DNA from 2 places in the Pseudoxanthomonas sp. LjRoot127 genome. Region 2 is predicted to be linked to the other one. Evidence: predicted binding sites of a transcription regulator. Region 2 holds the regulator's gene; the other holds the start of a gene.
The links. The regulator FliA, encoded in region 2, starts transcription of late flagellar genes. The targets are predictions, from matches to a motif close to TAAAGTTTNNCNNNCNNNGGCCGATAA.

Region 1: ACSQ19_RS15310 (HDOD domain-containing protein) is a predicted target of FliA. The motif match lies at 1,902-1,928, and genes of this name have one in related genera.

What each region holds. Positions count from the first base shown of each region.
Region 1 is NZ_CAXUQR020000001.1:3,249,223-3,252,620, forward strand. Features, by position in the region: partial or broken gene ligD (DNA ligase D) at 1-1,111, shown strand, start outside; gene ACSQ19_RS15305 (PA2169 family four-helix-bundle protein) at 1,275-1,730, opposite strand; gene ACSQ19_RS15310 (HDOD domain-containing protein) at 1,982-2,896, shown strand; gene ACSQ19_RS15315 (putative bifunctional diguanylate cyclase/phosphodiesterase) at 2,918-3,398, opposite strand, start outside.
Region 2 is NZ_CAXUQR020000001.1:3,813,991-3,817,388, reverse strand. Features, by position in the region: gene ACSQ19_RS18075 (chemotaxis protein CheA) at 1-177, opposite strand, end outside; gene ACSQ19_RS18070 (hypothetical protein) at 205-348, opposite strand; gene ACSQ19_RS18065 (protein phosphatase CheZ) at 386-1,003, opposite strand; gene ACSQ19_RS18060 (chemotaxis response regulator CheY) at 1,003-1,383, opposite strand; gene ACSQ19_RS18055 (RNA polymerase sigma factor FliA) at 1,508-2,260, opposite strand; gene ACSQ19_RS18050 (MinD/ParA family protein) at 2,257-3,135, opposite strand; gene flhF (flagellar biosynthesis protein FlhF) at 3,125-3,398, opposite strand, start outside.

The sequences.
Region 1 (3,398 bases), 560 kb from region 2:
GCGCCGTACCCCGACGGCGCGCGTCGAGGTCAACGATCCGGAACTGCGGCGCGCGCGCTGGGTGACGCCGACTCTGGTGGCCGAGGTGTTCCATCACGGGCTGGGCAACCAGGGCCTGCTGCGGCAATCCTCCCTGAAGGCGATAAGGCGCGACAAGCGGCCCTCGGACCTGCGCGGAACGCCCCCGTCACGAGACGCAAAGGAAACGACGATGCCGGCGACCGATGCTTCCCGCAGTACCGATGCGCAGCCGGTCGCACTGTCGCACCCCGAACGCGTGGTATTCCCCGACAGTGGCATCACAAAACGGCAGGTCTTCGACTATTACCGTGCGATGGCACGATGGCTGCTGCCGGAAATCGAGGGTCGCCCGTTGTCGGTCGTCCGTTGTCCGCAGGGCGCGGGCCGGCCGTGTTTCTTCCAGAAGCACCATACGCCGGGCATGGAGCGCGTCGACGTGGTGCCGCTGGAAGAAGAGGGTGGCGCACGCGCGGACTATCTGGTGGTGCACGATGAGGCCGGGCTGCTCGAACTGGCGCAGTTCAACGCGATCGAATTCCATCCATGGGGCGCGCATGCGCAGTCCCCCGAGCTGGCGGACCGCGTCGTGTTCGATCTCGACCCCGGCCCCGATGTGGCGTGGGGTCGCGTGGTGGCCGCCGCCCGGCAGGTGCGAACGCTGTTGCGTGCGCTCGGACTGGCCTCCTACGTGCGCACGTCCGGAGGGAAGGGACTGCATGTCGTGGTGCCGCTGAAGCCGGCGTGTCCGTGGCCCCGGGTGAAGGACTTCGCGCACGCGTTCGCCGAATCCATGGCGGCGGCCGATCCGCTCGCCTATGTCGCGACCGCGACCAAGAAATTCCGCAAGGGACGCATCTTCATCGATTACCTCCGCAATGGCCGGGGTGCGACCAGCGTGGCATCGTTCTCGCTGCGCGCACGCGAAGGCGCGCCGGTGGCGATGCCCTTGCGCTGGGAGGAGCTGGGTCGCCTGAAGGGGGGCGACGCCTATACCCTGGCGTCCGCCCCGCGTCGCATGGCGCGCCTGGGCGCCCATCCATGGGGGGATTACGCGCGCAGGAAGCAGGATCTCACCGCAATCGCCGCAGCGCTGGCGTCGAAGACCGGCGCCAAGACGAAAACAAAAACGAACACAAAAGCGAAAACGAAGCAGCGCTAGCGACGGGCATGTGCGGCCTGTTGCACGCTGGCGCACGGAGGAACAAGAAAAGCCCCGCTTCCGCGGGGCTCTTGTCGGGCAGGCAGCCGATGGATCAGCTGGCGTGCTTAAGGACCTGCTTGCGGTCGCGCATCACGTTGTGGCACTCGCGGACGCTGGGCAGCAGGGCCTGCGCTTCCGCACGCGCGGTCGCCGGGGTGTCTTCGTCGTTGATCGTCTCATTGAACGCCTTCAGCAGGCGGTCTTCGGACTCTTCCAGTTCGGCCACGTAGCCGTAGGTGGTGTCGCCCAGCGTGGCGCGCACCTTGCCGTAGAACTGCTGCATGCTGCCGACCAGCGTGCCGTGCTCGGCCGGCTTGCCGCCGGTGGACGCAACGACCGCGCTGAGGCGCGCCACGATGTCCTGCTTCACACCGGCGATGCGCGTGAACAGGGCGGCCAGTTCGGCATCCTTCACCTTGCCGGCGGCTTCGGTGTAGAAGCCGTGGCCGTCGCGCGCGATCTCGATCAGGTCATTGAGGCTGTGCTGGATCTTCTTCTGCGTATCCATGGGGGAAACTCCAAGGGGAAAAAGGGAACGGGGTCTGATGCCCTCGTGCTTCCAAGGTCGCCGAATGGCGATCAACATCGCGTGACCGCGAAGATGAAGCGTTCACCAATGTGGTCGGGGCGAGAAGCGGATGTCATGCCGGCGTGATCGCGGACGTACGCATGGACCTGCTCAAGTTATGCGCCTCGCCGCCGATAGGATGAGCTCGAACATGCCCACGAAGGCAGGTCCTTGTGCCGCTGCTTGCGAAAATGACGGGATGGTGGAAACGCGAGGCACCGGCCGCGCGCCCGGCGTCCCCGGTCGCTCCCGCCGGAGACCTTCCGGCCGGCGCTGCTGCGTCGCCCGCGGTCGCGCGCGACTGGGCCGGGCCGCTGCTCCGGCTGGCGGGACTGGATGCGGCATTGCCGCCGATACCCGACGACAGTGAGCCCATCATCGCCGCGGCGCGGCAGGCGCTGAAACGCTTCGTCACGGATCCCCAGCGGCTGCCGCGGCGACCGCAGCTGCTGCCACAACTGTTGAGCACGCTGAACGACGCCGACGCGTCGAGTCGCGACATCGCCGAGATCATCGGACGCGATCCCGCACTTGCCGCCAACCTGCTGAAGCTGGCCAACAGTGCGCTGTATCGCCGCCACGAAGCGCCGGTCGAGAGCCTGGACCGGGCGGTCGCGATGGTCGGCGTGGATGGCCTTCGCCATCTGGTCGCGGTCGCGCTGATGCAGCCGGTGATGCGCGTGGAGGGCGGCGTCTTCGGGCGTTTGCCGGACCTGATCTGGGATCACACGCAGCGCACGGCCTTGCTTGCGGCGCAGGCGGTGCGGCCGGGCGGACGCGAGGATGTCTTCGCTGCCCAGCTGCTGGCCCTGCTGCAAGGCCTGGGTGCCGTCGTGGTCGTGCAGGTGCTGCGGGATGCCTGCGCGACGACGAAGGGCTCGTTGCCGCCTGCGGACACGGTCGCGGGACTGCTGCACCGCTGGGCGCCACGGGTGGGGCAGGCCGTCGCCCGCGAGTGGGATCTGTCCGCACGACTGATGCAGGCGCTCGACGAGCAGGGTGCCGGCGATATCGCGGCGATGGGTTCGCTGGCCCGCGGTCTTGCCCTTGCGGCACCCCAGGCAAGCGGGGCGATGGAAGCGCCGCCGGTGGCCGACGCTGCCTGAGCCCGCGTCGCGGATGCCTTGTCAGGCGGGCAGCGTCTCGGCCTGCAGGACGAAGAGCCGGTCTGCCGGCACTGGTTCACCCATCAGGTAGCCCTGGTAAAGATCGCACCCCAGCTGCCGCAGGTGCTGTCGCTGGCCGGTCGTCTCCACGCCCTCCGCCACCACCCGCAGGTTGAGCGTCTTGCCCAGCGCGATGATCGACGCGACGATCGCGACATCTTCGGCATTGGTTTCCAGTTCGCGGACGAACGCGCGATCGATCTTCAGTTCCGACGCCGGCAGCCGCTTCAGGTAGAGCAGGCTCGAATAGCCGGTGCCGAAGTCGTCGATGGAGATCTTCACCCCCATCCGCGTGAGTTCCTCGAGGATACCGAGGCTGGCGTCGGCATCGCGCATCGCGGTGGTCTCGGTGATCTCCAGGGTGAGGCAGGCCGGCTGCACCCCATGCCTTTCCAGCGCACCGGCGACGGTGTCGACCAGGGTCGGCGAGGAGAACTGCAAT
Region 2 (3,398 bases):
GATGCCGAGGAAGCCGGCGCCGCCCTTCAGCGTGTGGAAGCCGCGGAAGACCGCGTTGAGCTGTTCGCTGTCCGAGGGATCCTGCTCCAGCGTGACCAGCTGTTCGCCGAGCCGGTCGAGGATTTCCTGCGCTTCGATCAGGAAGTCGGCGGCGATTTCGGGGGTGACGGCGGACATGGGCGGGACGGTTACCGGGTCGGGCGATCAGCGGGAGGAGTCGAGCAGGCGCATCGCATGCGCGTGGCGCCGGCGGAGCATGCGACCGACCAGCACGTCGCAGACCAGCAGCAGGCCCACGAGCACGAGGACGACGGGATGGCGGTAGCGGGGGGCGGACGCGACGGGCATGGCAGGTCTCCGGTTCCGCAGTGCGCGTCCCCCGGGGCTACAACCCCAGACCGGACAGCAGGTCGTCGGCGTCGTCCTGCGAAAATGCATTGCGGTCCAGACCAGCAACGGCCGGGCCGGCGAGTTCTGAAGGCTTGTCGCGGTTTTTTTCCGGCGGCGGAAGGCCGAGGGCGCCGAAACCTTCGTGCACGCGTCGCACGATGCCGGCCACCCGGCGGATGATCTGGCCCGTCAGGTCCTGGTAGCTCTGTGCCAGCGCCATCTCCGACAGCCCCTTGCCGATGCTGTCCACCAGCGCGGCCTGCTCGGCGGACAGCGGGGTGGTTTTCAGCTGGGTGGCGTAGCCCCGGCACTGCTCGGCCAGGTCCAGGGTCTTGTGGCTGGCCTGTTCGGTCATTTCGACCACGTGGTCCAGTCGCGCGCAGGCATCGTCGAGATCGCCGGCGTCGGTCGGCGGCAGTTCGCCCAGCGTCTGCGCCAGTTCGCGGGCAAGCCGCCCCAGGCCCTGCATCATGGGCTGCGTGCGCCAGGCGGCGATGGCATCCAGTTCGCGCCGCCAGCCGGCTTCGTCGCCCTGTTCGAGGGCGTCGAGTGCGGTCTGCAGTTTCTCCACGAGTGCCGCGCGGGCGCTGGTGGCATCGGCGACGGCGCTCATCAGGCGGCCGCTCCGAGACGTTCGAAAATCTTGCCGAGCTTCTCTTCCAGCGTCTGCGCGGTGAACGGCTTGATGATGTAGCCGTTCACACCGTTCTGCGCCGCTTCGATGATCTGCTCGCGCTTGGCTTCGGCCGTCACCATCAGCACCGGCAGGGTCTTGTAGCGATCGTCGGCGCGGATGGCTTTCAGCAGCTCGATGCCGGTCATGCCGGGCATGTTCCAGTCGGTGACCACGAAGTCGAAACTGCCCTGGCCCAGCGCGGTCAGCGCGCTGTTGCCGTCCTCGGCCTCGGCGGTATTGGTGTAGCCGAGGTCGTTGAGCAGGTTCTTGATGATGCGGCGCATGGTGGAGAAGTCGTCCACGATCAGGATGCGCATGTTCTTGTTGGTCACGGATGCTCCGGTATTGCGTGGACGGTGGGTCTGGTGGGGATATCGGCCGGGGGCGGGAAAGGTTTAGCGGAGGCGACACCGCTCCTGCGGGGTCGCGCGATTGCCAAGGTCACTCGTCGTCTTCCAGCCCCGCGTCCGCCTTCTCGAACACCTGCAGGCGGCCGCGCAAGCGCACCATCGCCTGGCCGTGGATCTGGCAGACGCGGGATTCGCTCACGCCGAGTACGGCGCCGATTTCCTTCAGGTTGAGCTCCTGCTCGTAATACATCGACAGCACCAGCTGCTCGCGCTCGGGCAGGTGGCCGATCGCCTTGACCAGTTGCTGGCGGAACTCGCTGCGCTCCAGGTTCTGCTGCGGCGACGGACCGCCGGTGCGGGAGGTGTTGGGTTCGCCGTGGTCGTCGATGTGCGATTCCAGGCTGAGGACCTGGCCGCGCGCGGCGTCTTCCATCAGGCGCAGGTACTCCGGCAACGGCATCTCCATCGCGGACGCGACTTCGGTGGCGATGGCGGCGCGGCCGGTGCGCTGCTCGATCTCGCGCACGGTCGCCGCGGCCTGGCGGGCACGACGGTGCACCGAGCGCGGGACCCAGTCGCCGCGACGGATCTCGTCGATCATCGAACCGCGGATGCGGATCGAGGCATAGGTTTCGAAGGACGCGCCCTGTTCGGCGTCGTAGCTGCGCGAGGCTTCCAGCAGGCCGATCATGCCGGCCTGCACCAGGTCGTCGATCTCCACGCTGGCCGGCAGTCGCGCCGCAAGGTGGTGCGCGATGCGGCGGACCAGGTCGGCGTGCTGGGTGACGAAGTCGTTGGCGTTGCCGCGCTGCACGGCGCGGTACTGGGCGGCGGCGGTGTTCATGCGGCCACCCCGCGCTGGATCAGGCGTTCGACGAAGAACTCCACGTTGCCGCGGGCGCCGACCGGCGGCTGCCAGCGCGCCGTCGTGCGTGCTATCTCGGCGATGGCACGCGCCGAGGGGCTGCCCGGGTATGCCTTCACGACGGCCTGCTGGCGCTGCACCGCACGGCGCAACCAGTCGTCCTGCGGCACGGCGCCCAGGTAGTGCAGGGCGACGTCGCCGAGGAAACGTTCGCAGACGCGGGCCAGCTTCTCGTACAGCTTCCGGCCTTCATTGGGGTCGCGGACCATGTTGGCGATGACGTGCACGCGGTCCAGGCCGCGTTCGCGCGCCAGTACCTTGATCAGCGCGTAGGCGTCGGTGATCGAGGCCGGCTCGTCGCAGACCACCACCACGGTGTCCTGCGCGGCCTGGCAGAAGGTCAGCACGCTGTCGGTGATGCCGGCGGCGGTGTCCACCACCATGAAGTCGAGGGCGCGCTGCAGTTCGGAGAACACGTTGACCAGGCCGACGTGTTCGGCCGGCGTCAGTTCGGCCATGTGGCGGAAACCGGACGAGGCGGGCACCACCAGCACGCCTTCGGGCCCTTCCAGCAGCACGTCCTCCAGGCCGCAACGGCCGGCGACGAGATCGGCGAGGGTGAACTTCGGCGACAGGCCGAGCAGCACGTCCACGTTGGCCAGGCCCAGGTCGGCGTCCATCAGCAGCGTGCGCTTGCCCATTTCGGCGAGCGACACGGCCAGGTTGACCGACACGTTGGTCTTGCCCACGCCGCCCTTGCCGCCGGTGATGGCGACGACGCGCACGGGATGGAAGGCGCCGGGCAACGGCGGGGTGCTGCGGGGATTGGTCTGCAGCGGGTGGTCAGGCGACATGGGTGGCCTCGGTCGAGCAGGGTTCGTCGGCTTCGCGGCGCAGCTGGTCAAGCCGCAGCACGAGGTGGGCGCTGTTGGCGCGGTGGAGATCGTCGGGGACGCGCTGGCCGTCGGTCACCCAGGTCATCGGCAGCTGGTGGTCGACGACCACGCTCAGCGCGCTGCCCAGGCGGCCGGTCTCGTCCAGCTTGGTAAGCACCACGCCTTGCGGCTGTACGGTGTTGAAGCGGCGCACGACTTCGTCCAGGTCGGAGAAGTGCGAA